Regions from separate parts of the Pseudomonas sp. CDFA 610 genome, predicted to be linked through region 2. Evidence: predicted binding sites of a transcription regulator. Region 2 holds the regulator's gene; each other region holds the start of a gene.
What was found. The regulator sigma-54, encoded in region 2, starts transcription at its own class of promoters, with help from an activator protein. The targets are predictions, from matches to a motif close to ANTGGCATNNANNTTGCTNT.
Positions count from the first base shown of each region.

Region 1: the regulator sigma-54 is predicted to act here: its motif matches at 797-816, upstream of flgB (flagellar basal body rod protein FlgB).
Region 3: the regulator sigma-54 is predicted to act here: its motif matches at 2,249-2,268, upstream of KDX39_RS00270 (CmpA/NrtA family ABC transporter substrate-binding protein).

Region 1 covers NZ_JAGTPM010000006.1:26,367-29,759, forward strand. The annotation lists gene cheR (protein-glutamate O-methyltransferase CheR) at 1-432, shown strand, start outside; gene flgB (flagellar basal body rod protein FlgB) at 861-1,268, shown strand; gene flgC (flagellar basal body rod protein FlgC) at 1,272-1,712, shown strand; gene KDX39_RS12340 (flagellar hook assembly protein FlgD) at 1,728-2,405, shown strand; gene flgE (flagellar hook protein FlgE) at 2,434-3,393, shown strand, end outside.
Region 2 covers NZ_JAGTPM010000011.1:171,173-174,565, reverse strand. The annotation lists gene lptB (LPS export ABC transporter ATP-binding protein) at 1-566, shown strand, start outside; gene KDX39_RS21015 (RNA polymerase factor sigma-54) at 762-2,255, shown strand; gene hpf (ribosome hibernation-promoting factor, HPF/YfiA family) at 2,330-2,638, shown strand; gene ptsN (PTS IIA-like nitrogen regulatory protein PtsN) at 2,651-3,115, shown strand; gene rapZ (RNase adapter RapZ) at 3,118-3,393, shown strand, end outside.
Region 3 covers NZ_JAGTPM010000001.1:58,669-62,061, forward strand. The annotation lists gene KDX39_RS00260 (glycoside hydrolase family 68 protein) at 1-140, shown strand, start outside; gene KDX39_RS00265 (ANTAR domain-containing response regulator) at 322-897, opposite strand; gene KDX39_RS00270 (CmpA/NrtA family ABC transporter substrate-binding protein) at 912-2,123, opposite strand; gene KDX39_RS00275 (quinone-dependent dihydroorotate dehydrogenase) at 2,375-3,393, shown strand, end outside.

The DNA of each region.
Region 1 (3,393 bases), on a different contig from region 2:
GGTCAGCTCAAGTCTGGCGCGCAGATCGTCGCCACCGACCTGTCGGGTGCGATGCTCAACAACTGCAAGACCGGCGAATACGACAGCCTGGCCATCGGCCGCGGCTTGTCGCCGGATCGTCTGCAGCGCTTTTTCGACGTCAAGAGTCCGGGTCGCTGGGTCGTCAAGACGCCGATCAAGAGTCGCGTGGAGTTTCGCTCCTTCAACCTGCTCGACAGCTACGCCGCGCTGGGCAAGTTCGACATCGTGTTCTGCCGCAACGTGCTGATCTACTTCTCTGCTGAGGTGAAGAAAGACATCCTGCTGCGCATCCACGGCACGCTCAAGCCCGGTGGCTACCTGTTCCTGGGTGCGTCCGAAGCGCTCAACGGCCTGCCGGATCACTACCAGATGGTTCAGTGCAGTCCCGGGATCATTTACAAGGCCAAGTGATTGGCAGTTTTTGTACTCAATAGAAGGAGACCTGCGGGTCTCTTTTTTTGTTGTGCCACGCAAGTCCTTGCTGATCAGGCTTCTCTCGGATTTGCGTATGAGCAGTCCGCAAGTACACGTACGGGACCTGTTTCAGCCCGGCCAAGCCGCTTTTCAGGAGCAGGCCGATGACGTCGTACCCCTGTTGCCACGTTAGCGCCGATCAGGTAGTGACTCAGGTGCAGTCTCGGTCGCCCCTCAATACTGGCAAAAAAACGGCACCCACCTTGCCGCTTTACCTCTTTACAGCGGAAATGCCTTGCCGCTTTTCTGGCATTGCCGCTTTGCCACCGACTGCAAGCCCCGTAATCATTGCGTTTTGAGAAGTGGCACGCCGATTGCTTTGTCAGTGACAACAGAATCAGGTCAACCGGCAAAGGTTTCCCGACATGAGCATCAGTTTCGATAAAGCGCTAGGCATTCACGAAAAGGCCCTCAACTTCCGGGCTCAGCGTGCAGAGGTGTTGGCCAACAACATTTCCAACGCTGACACCCCGAATTTCAAGGCGCGCGATCTCGACTTTTCGTCGGTGCTGGCTGCCGAGAACGACAAGGTCCAGAACGGCCATTTCGCGCTGAACAAGACCAACAGTCGCCACATCGAGGCCGAAGGCATGGGCAATCAGGATGGCACGCTGATGTACCGCACGCCGTCGCAGCCATCGCTTGACCAGAACACCGTCGATTCCCAGGTCGAGCAGGCCAGCTACACCGAGAACGCCATGGGCTTTCAGGCCAGCTTCACCTTGCTCAACAGCAAATTCAAAGGGCTGGTTGCAGCCCTTCGCGGAGAGTAATTCATGTCACTAGCCAATGTGTTCAACATTGCCGGTAGCGCCATGAGTGCCCAGACCACGCGTCTGAACACCACGGCCAGTAACATTGCCAACGCCGAGACCGTTTCCTCGAGTGCTGACGCCACTTACCGCGCCCGTCATCCGGTGTTCGCCACCGTGATGCAGGGTCAGCAGTCCACTGGCGGTTCGCTGTTCCAGGATCAGGGCGAAGCCGGGCAGGGTGTTCAGGTCAACGGCATCATCGAAGACAGTTCCAACCTCGAAGCGCGCTACGAGCCCAATCATCCTTCGGCCGACAAGAACGGGTATGTCTACTACCCCAACGTCAATGTCGTGGAAGAAATGGCCGACATGATTTCCGCCAGTCGTTCGTTCCAGACCAACGCTGAAATCATGAACACCGCAAAATCCATGATGCAGAAGGTTCTGACCCTCGGTCAGTGATAGAAGGCGAAAGATATGGCCGTTGAAAATAATGTATCGACGAGTTTCGTAAACTCGCTCCAGAACCCGACGCCGACGAAGACTGATTCGACGGGCACGCTGGGCAAGGATTCCTTCCTGCAGTTGCTGGTCACGCAGATGAAGAACCAGAACCCGCTGGATCCTCAGGACAACACAGAGTTCGTGGCTCAGCTGGCTCAGTTCAGCAGCGTGGAAAGCCTCCAGAACCTGACCACCACCGTTGACTCGATTGCTGGCAGCTACCAGTCGTCTCAGGCGCTCCAGGCGTCGTCGCTGGTGGGTCGCTCTGTGATCATCAACGCAGGCTCCACAGCGGTGGATACCGCGAAGGGCATGGTCGGCTCCATCGCCGTGCCAGCTACCAGTTCCGTGACGAGCGTCAAGATTTACGACGCCCAGTCGAACCTGGTCAATACCGTTGATCTGGGCACGCTGCCGGCCGGTTCCACCAGCTTTGCCTGGGACGGAAAGGCCAGCGATGGCACCGTCGCGCCTGCTGGCACTTACAGCTTTACCGCTTCAGGTTCGGTTGATGGCAAGAACACCCAGTTCACGACTTACCTGCCCGCAATCGTCAACAGCGTCACGCTGGGCGTCAACGGTGCTGAAACAAAGCTCAACCTGGCCAGCGGCAGTGTTGCCTTGTCCAAAGTTCAAACGATCGGAATATAGAGCCGACTAGACGGCGCAGGAGTGAAATATGTCTTTCAATATCGGTCTTAGTGGGCTCTATGCTGCAAACAAGAGTCTCGACGTTACCGGCAACAACATTGCCAACGTAGCGACCACAGGCTTCAAGGCGTCCCGTGCGGAGTTCGCTGACCAGTACGCGCAATCGATTCGTGGTACTTCCGGGCAGACCAACGTGGGCAGCGGTGTTTCCACCGCCGCGGTTTCCCAGCAGTTCTCTCAGGGCAACCTGACCACGGGCACCGCCAACAGCCTTGACCTTGCCATCAACGGCAACGGCTTCTTCCAGCTCAGCAATAACGGCGAGAAGCTGTATACCCGTGCCGGTGCGTTCCACACCGACAAGGAAGGTTTTGTCGTCAACAGCGCCGGCATGAAGCTGCAGGGCTACAACGTCGATGCCAATGGCAGTGTCGTGACCGGTGCGTTGAGCGATCTGCGTGTCGACTCGTCGAACCTTGAGCCCAAGCCCACCAGTTCGATCACCAACGTCGCCAACCTGAACTCGACCACTGCATTGCCGAGCCTCACGACGTTCGACGCTACGGACACCAAAAGCTACAACATGAAGTACAGCACGCCGACGTTCGACTCTCAGGGTAATGCACACACTCTGGACCAGTATTTCGTCAAGACCGGCACCAATACCTGGTCCATGTACTCGCTGATGGATGGCCGCAGCATTTCCAACCCGGCCACTACCACAGCCGACAAGAACGACCTGACCTTCAACTCGGCTGGCAATCTGGTCGTGACCGCGCCTGGCGCCGTGCCTACCAACAGCGCGAACATCACGTTCAACACTGACGGCACCTTCAACGTCAACAACTGGGTGCCAGGCGTGCAGACCGGTTCAGGCACCACCACGACCTGGGCGGCCAACGGCGCCGCAGGTGCGGCCACGATCAAGCTGAACATGTCCGGCATCACCCAGACGGCTTCGGTGTCGGGTCTGATCTCTCAGGATCAG
Region 2 (3,393 bases):
AGGCTGATCAGGGCCGTGTACTGATCGACGACCTGGACGTCAGCCATCAACCCATGCATGGTCGTGCTCGTGCAGGCATCGGTTATCTGCCGCAGGAAGCCTCGATCTTCCGCAAGCTGTCGGTGGCCGACAACATCATGGCTATCCTCGAGACCCGCAAGGAACTCGACACCGCTGCCCGACGCAAGGAACTGGAAGGCCTCCTCCAGGAATTCCACATCACGCATATCCGCGACAACCTCGGCATGAGCCTTTCGGGCGGCGAACGTCGCCGTGTGGAGATTGCACGCGCCCTGGCGACAGCACCCAAGTTCATCCTTCTGGACGAACCCTTCGCAGGCGTGGACCCTATTTCGGTAGGCGACATCAAGCAGATCATTCATCACCTCAAGGCCAAGGGCATTGGCGTGCTGATCACCGACCACAACGTTCGCGAAACGCTGGATATCTGTGAAACAGCTTATATCGTCAATGACGGACAACTGATCGCAGAAGGCGACTCGCAAACCATTCTGGCAAACCAGTTGGTTAAAGAAGTCTATCTGGGTCACGAATTCCGCCTGTAAAAGCCGCCTTTGAAAAAGCCGCATCCGGCCCTTCAAGGCCGCCAATATCGATGCGGCTTATTGACAAGACATTATTTCTCGTAACGCTCTAGGCAAACGCCGTGCTTTCAGGCATATAATTTGCTTAAGTTGGCGTTTCGGCGCCTGTAGTGGATGGCGCGTGAGCGCCGGCGAATAAGGTGTTTAGCCCCTGCCATGAAACCATCGCTAGTCTTGAGAATGGGCCAGCAGCTGACGATGACACCGCAGCTGCAACAGGCAATCCGCTTACTCCAGCTATCCACACTGGACCTCCAGCAGGAGATCCAGGAGGCGCTGGAATCGAACCCCATGCTGGAACGCCAGGAGGAAGGCGACGACTTCGATAACTCCGACCCGATGGCGGACAACATCGAACAAAAGCCCAATCCCGATGTTCAGGAACCGACCTATCAGGAATCTGCGCCTACCGTAGATAACCTCGAGGAAGGCGAATGGAACGAGCGCATTCCCAATGAGCTGCCTGTCGATACGGCCTGGGAAGACATCTACCAGACCAGCGCCAGCAGCCTGCCCAGCAATGACGATGATGAGTGGGACTTCACCACCCGTACATCCGTCGGAGAAAGCCTGCAAAGCCACCTGCTCTGGCAGCTCAATGTTGCTCCGATGTCCGACAAGGATCGCCTAGTCGCCGTCACGCTGATCGACTGCATCAACAATCAAGGCTATCTCGACGAGACTCTTGAAGAGATTCTCGAGTCCTTCGATCCCGAGCTGGATATCGAGCTTGATGAGATCGAAGCCGTCCTGCACCGCATCCAGCAATTCGAACCGGCCGGCATCGGTGCGCGCACTCTGAGCGAATGCCTGCTGCTGCAACTGCGCCAGCTACCGGCAAAGACGCCCTGGCTGAGCGAAGCGCAGCGCCTGGTTACCGATTACATCGACCTGCTGGGCAGCCGTGACTACGGCCAGCTCATGCGTCGCATGAAAATCAAGGAAGACGAACTTCGTCAGGTTATCGAACTGGTGCAGAGCCTGAATCCGCGCCCAGGCTCGCAGATCGAATCCACCGAAGCCGAGTACGTCATTCCAGATGTCATCGTGCGCAAGGACAACGAACGCTGGCTGGTCGAGCTGAACCAGGAATCGGTACCGCGCCTGCGAGTCAATCCGCAGTATGCAGGCTTCGTACGCCGTGCAGACACCAGCGCCGACAACACCTTCATGCGCAATCAGTTGCAGGAAGCCCGCTGGTTCATCAAGAGCCTGCAAAGCCGCAACGAAACGCTGATGAAGGTCGCCACTCAGATCGTCGAGCATCAGCGCGGCTTTCTGGAGTATGGCGATGAGGCCATGAAGCCGCTGGTATTGCACGATATCGCCGAGGCGGTGGGCATGCATGAATCAACGATTTCCCGCGTTACCACGCAGAAGTTCATGCACACGCCACGCGGTATTTACGAGCTGAAATACTTCTTCTCCAGTCACGTCAGCACCTCAGAAGGCGGCGAGTGCTCATCCACGGCAATTCGCGCAATCATCAAAAAACTGGTTGCGGCGGAAAATCAGAAAAAGCCGTTGAGTGATAGCAAGATCGCTGGTTTACTGGAGGCACAAGGCATTCAAGTAGCCCGTCGCACAGTTGCCAAATACCGCGAATCTCTTGGGATTGCACCGTCCAGCGAGCGCAAGCGACTGATGTGATGCAGGCCGAGCCACAGCGTTCCAGTGGCAGGCATTACGCCTGCCTCTTTATGCACTGGCAAAGGAGAAGCTGTATGCAAGTCAACATCAGTGGACACCAACTGGAAGTGACCAAGCCACTCCGTGAATACGTTGAGCTAAAGCTCAAGAAACTCGAAGGGCATTTTGACAAGATTACAAACGTGCAGGTCACGATGGCGGTCGAGAAACTGAAACAGAAGATCGAAGCCACGCTGCATATCCACGGTGGAGAGGTAGTTGCCAATGCTGAACATGACGACATGTACGCGGCCATCGACCTGCTCACTGACAAGCTCGACAGACAATTGCTCAAGCATAAGGAAAAGCAGCAAAGCATCCTCAAGGGTGCAAACGCTCGCTGACGCTCACCACACATGATCCGACTTGAAGAAATCCTGACCCCCGGCCGTTCCGAAGTGAACGTGCCGGGCGGCAGCAAGAAAAGCGTACTCGAACATATTGCCCGACTGATTGGCCGCGAAGTACCGGGGCTTGATTGGGAAACAGTATTCAAGGCGCTCGTCGCCCGTGAAAAACTTGGCTCCACCGGTTTCGGCAACGGTATTGCCATCCCTCACTGCCGTCTTGCCACCTGTGGCGAACCTGTCAGTGCCGTCATTCATCTCAACGATTCCGTAGACTTCGATGCCATCGACGGCGCGCCTGTCGATCTGCTGTTCGTGCTGCTGGTCCCGGAGGCTGCCACAGACAAGCATCTGGAACTGCTGCGCCAGATCGCCAGCATGCTTGATTCCAAGGATGTCCGGACACGCCTGCGCAGCGCCAAGACCAATGAAGCGCTCTATCAAGTGGTGCTAGACGTGCAGAACGGCAACTGACCATGCGCATGATCATCGTGAGTGGCCGCTCCGGCTCGGGCAAGAGCACGGCGCTCGATGTACTGGAAGACAGCGGCTTCTACTGTGTCGACAACCTGCCTGCCGGATTGCTTCCGGAGCTTGCCGAACGAGCCTTGATCAACACCGAACTGGCCGAACCGCTGCTGGCGGTTTCCATCGATGCCCGCAACCTGCCCAGTCACCTGACCCGCTTCCCGGCCATGCTCGACGAGGTACGTGCGCGCAATATCCAGTGCGATGTGTTGTATCTGGATGCC
Region 3 (3,393 bases), on a different contig from region 2:
CCACCGGGCAGGACTTTCGCATCGGTGGCACTGAGGCGCCTACTGTGAAAATCCTGTTGCAGGGTGATCGCTCGTTCGTACAGGAGTCATACGATTATGGCTACATACCGCCGATGAAGAATGTGGTGCTGACTCAGTAACCCGGATGCATGCGTGAACGGCGAGCGTTTGCGCAATGCGGCCTGCTGGCAGGTACCGTAACTGCGGGAGGCGGCTTGTCGGCGATGGCGTCGGCGCGGTTTAACAGTCAGGCCGCGTCATCGCTCATCGCCAGCAAGCCGTACGATTAATGTTTCGTCAGTATTTTCTTGATCGATATGTTCAACCCAGCATCTCACTCATCGAGATAATCTGCTCGGCCACCTGAATCAGCTTCTGCTGGCGGCTCATTGCCTGACGCCGCATCAGGGTGTAGGCCTCTTCCTCGTCACAGTCCTTCATTTTCATCAACAGTCCTTTCGCCAGTTCGATGCGCTTGCGCTCGGCCAACTGCTGGTCGCGGGCATGCAGTTGCGCACGCAGGGCCTGATCGCTTTCGAAACGGGCCATGGCCACATCAAGGATGGGCTGCAGGCGTTGGGCCTGAATGCCTTCGACGATGTAGGCGCTGACGCCGGACTTGATCGCCTGACGCATCACGCCGGGGTCGTGCTCATCGGTAAACATCACGATCGGACGGGGCTGGTCGCGGCTGACCAGAACCACCTGTTCCATGACGTCCCGACCGGGCGACTCGGTATCGATGAGGATCACGTCGGGGCGCACGGCGTCGACCCGTGCCGGCAGGTCGATGATGAAACCGGACTCGTCTATCACGTCGAAGCCGGCCTCGATCAGAGCGGTTCTCAAGCGACCGACTTTCTTTGCAGTGTCATTGATCAGCAGGATACGCAGCATGGTCACGTTCTCCTTCAACGACGCGCAGCGACGGGCGTGGTATCGGCCCAGGCATTGATCTTGAAGCTGCGCGCATAGGAGGCCGGATCAGTGCCGTCCCAGACCTTGCCGTCGATCAGTTGACTGCTGCGCAAGGTAGCGTCAGGCACGTCAATGCCTAGTGCCTCGGCGGCCTGTCGATACAGTTCCAGCTGCTGGACGCGTTCGGCAACGGCCAGGTAATCAGGGTCTTCACGTAACAGGCTCCAGCGGCGGAACTGGGTCATGAACCACATCCCGTCCGACAGCCAGGGGTAATTGACCTGGCCCTGACCATGAAAGCTGACGGCGTGGTGGTCTTCCCAGTGATTGCCGAGGCCGTCGCTGTACTTGCCCAGCAGACGCGGCTCTATGCAGTCCAGCGGTGTGTCCAGATACTCCGCACCGCTGAGCAGTTGTGCCGTGCTGCGTCGATTGTGCTCGCTTTGCTCAATGAAGCGGCTCGCCTCCAGCACGGCCATGACCAGCGCTCTCGCGGTGTTGGGGTTCTGTTCGACGAACTCGCGGGTGCACCCCAGAACCTTGCCCGGATGGTCGGGCCAGATGGTCTGGCTGGTGGCCATGCTGAAGCCCAGTTCCTGACGGACTGCGCTGGCGGCCCAGGGCTCGCCGACGCAGAACCCGTCGATACGGCCGGCCTGCAGGTGTTGAACCATCTGCGGCGGCGGCACCACCACGCTGTTCACGTCGTCCAGCGGATGAATGCCTTGGCTCGCGAGCCAGTAATAAAGCCACATGGCATGGTTGCCGGTGGGGAAGGTCTGGGCGAAGGTCAGTTTCGGACCGCTTTGGTGCACGCGTTTGTCCAGTGCTTCAGGAGTGATCACACCACTGTCCTGCAGGCCGCGCGACAGGTTGATGCACTGGCCGTTCTGGTTCAGACCCATCAGGATCGCCAAATCTCTGGTGGGGCCGCCGCCGATACCCAACTCGACGGCGTAGATCATCCCATAAAGGCTGTGCGCCGCCTGCAACTGGCCGCTGACCAGCTTGTCACGCAGTCCGGCCCAGGAGGTCTGGCGTCTTAGGTTCAGGGTCAGGCCGTAAGGCTGGGCAAAACCCTGGGTCGCCGCGACCACCAGTGAAGCGCAGTCGGTCAGGGCCATGAAACCCACATCCAGACTGTTCATCTCGGGCGCATCGCTGCCGTTTACCCAGTCCAGCGCATTGCTTGTTCGTTCGCTCATGGCAGGTGCTTCATCAAGGACATCCAGAAAAAAGGCGCCGCCCGGCCCTTGCGAGGTGCAAGTGCCGGAGCGACGCCGTTGTCCGGGCAGCGCTCCTTCGTTGGAGCGCGTGCCGATAATGGATTCAAGCAAGGCATATGCCAGCGCTCGGCGGTTCAGCGTAACAAGTTTTTCGCATGCCTCGCGTGCAATGCATTCACGCGGCTATAATCGCGCCCCTGAATTCAGCTTCTCACGAGCCTCGCCCGCCCATGTATAACCTGGCCCGCCAGTTACTGTTCAAGCTTTCCCCGGAAACCTCCCATGACCTGTCGCTGGACCTGATCGGTGCCGGTGGGCGTCTGGGCCTCAATGGCCTGTTGAGCAAGGCACCGGCCAAGGTGCCGGTCACCGTCATGGGGCTGGAGTTTCCCAATCCCGTGGGCCTGGCGGCCGGTCTGGACAAGAACGGCGCGGCCATCGACGGCTTCGCGCAACTGGGCTTTGGCTTCGTCGAAATCGGCACGGTGACGCCGCGTCCGCAGCCGGGCAACCCCAAGCCACGCATTTTTCGTCTGCCCCACGCAGAAGCCATCATCAACCGCATGGGCTTCAACAACCTGGGTGTCGACAATCTGGTCAGCCGTGTGCAGGCCGCCAGGTACACCGGCATTCTGGGCATCAATATCGGCAAGAATTTCGACACCCCGGTCGAGCGCGCAGTGGACGACTACCTGATCTGTCTGGACAAGGTCTATGCCCACGCCAGCTATGTGACTGTCAATGTCAGCTCGCCGAACACGCCGGGACTGCGCAGCCTGCAATTCGGTGATTCGCTCAAGCAATTGCTCGAGGCCCTGAGTCTGCGCCAGCAGGAACTCACGCAGCGTCATGGCAAGCGCGTGCCACTGGCTATCAAGATTGCCCCGGACATGACCGACGAAGAAACCGTACTGGTCGCGGCGGCCCTTATCGAGTCTGGTATGGATGCGGTCATTGCCACTAACACCACCCTTGGTCGCGAAGGCGTCGAAGGCTTGCCGCATGCGGACGAGGCGGGTGGTCTGTCGGGCGCACCGGTTCGTGAGAAAAGTACTCATACCGTGAAGATACTGGCGGGCGAGTTGGCAGGGCGCATTCCTGTTATCGCCGCCGGCGGTATCACTGAAGGGCGTCACGCTGCCGAAAAAATCGCGGCGGGTGCGAGTCTGGTGCAGATCTACTCCGGCTTTATCTACAAGGGGCCTGCACTGATTCGCGAATCGGTGGATGCGATTGCGGCAATGCCGCG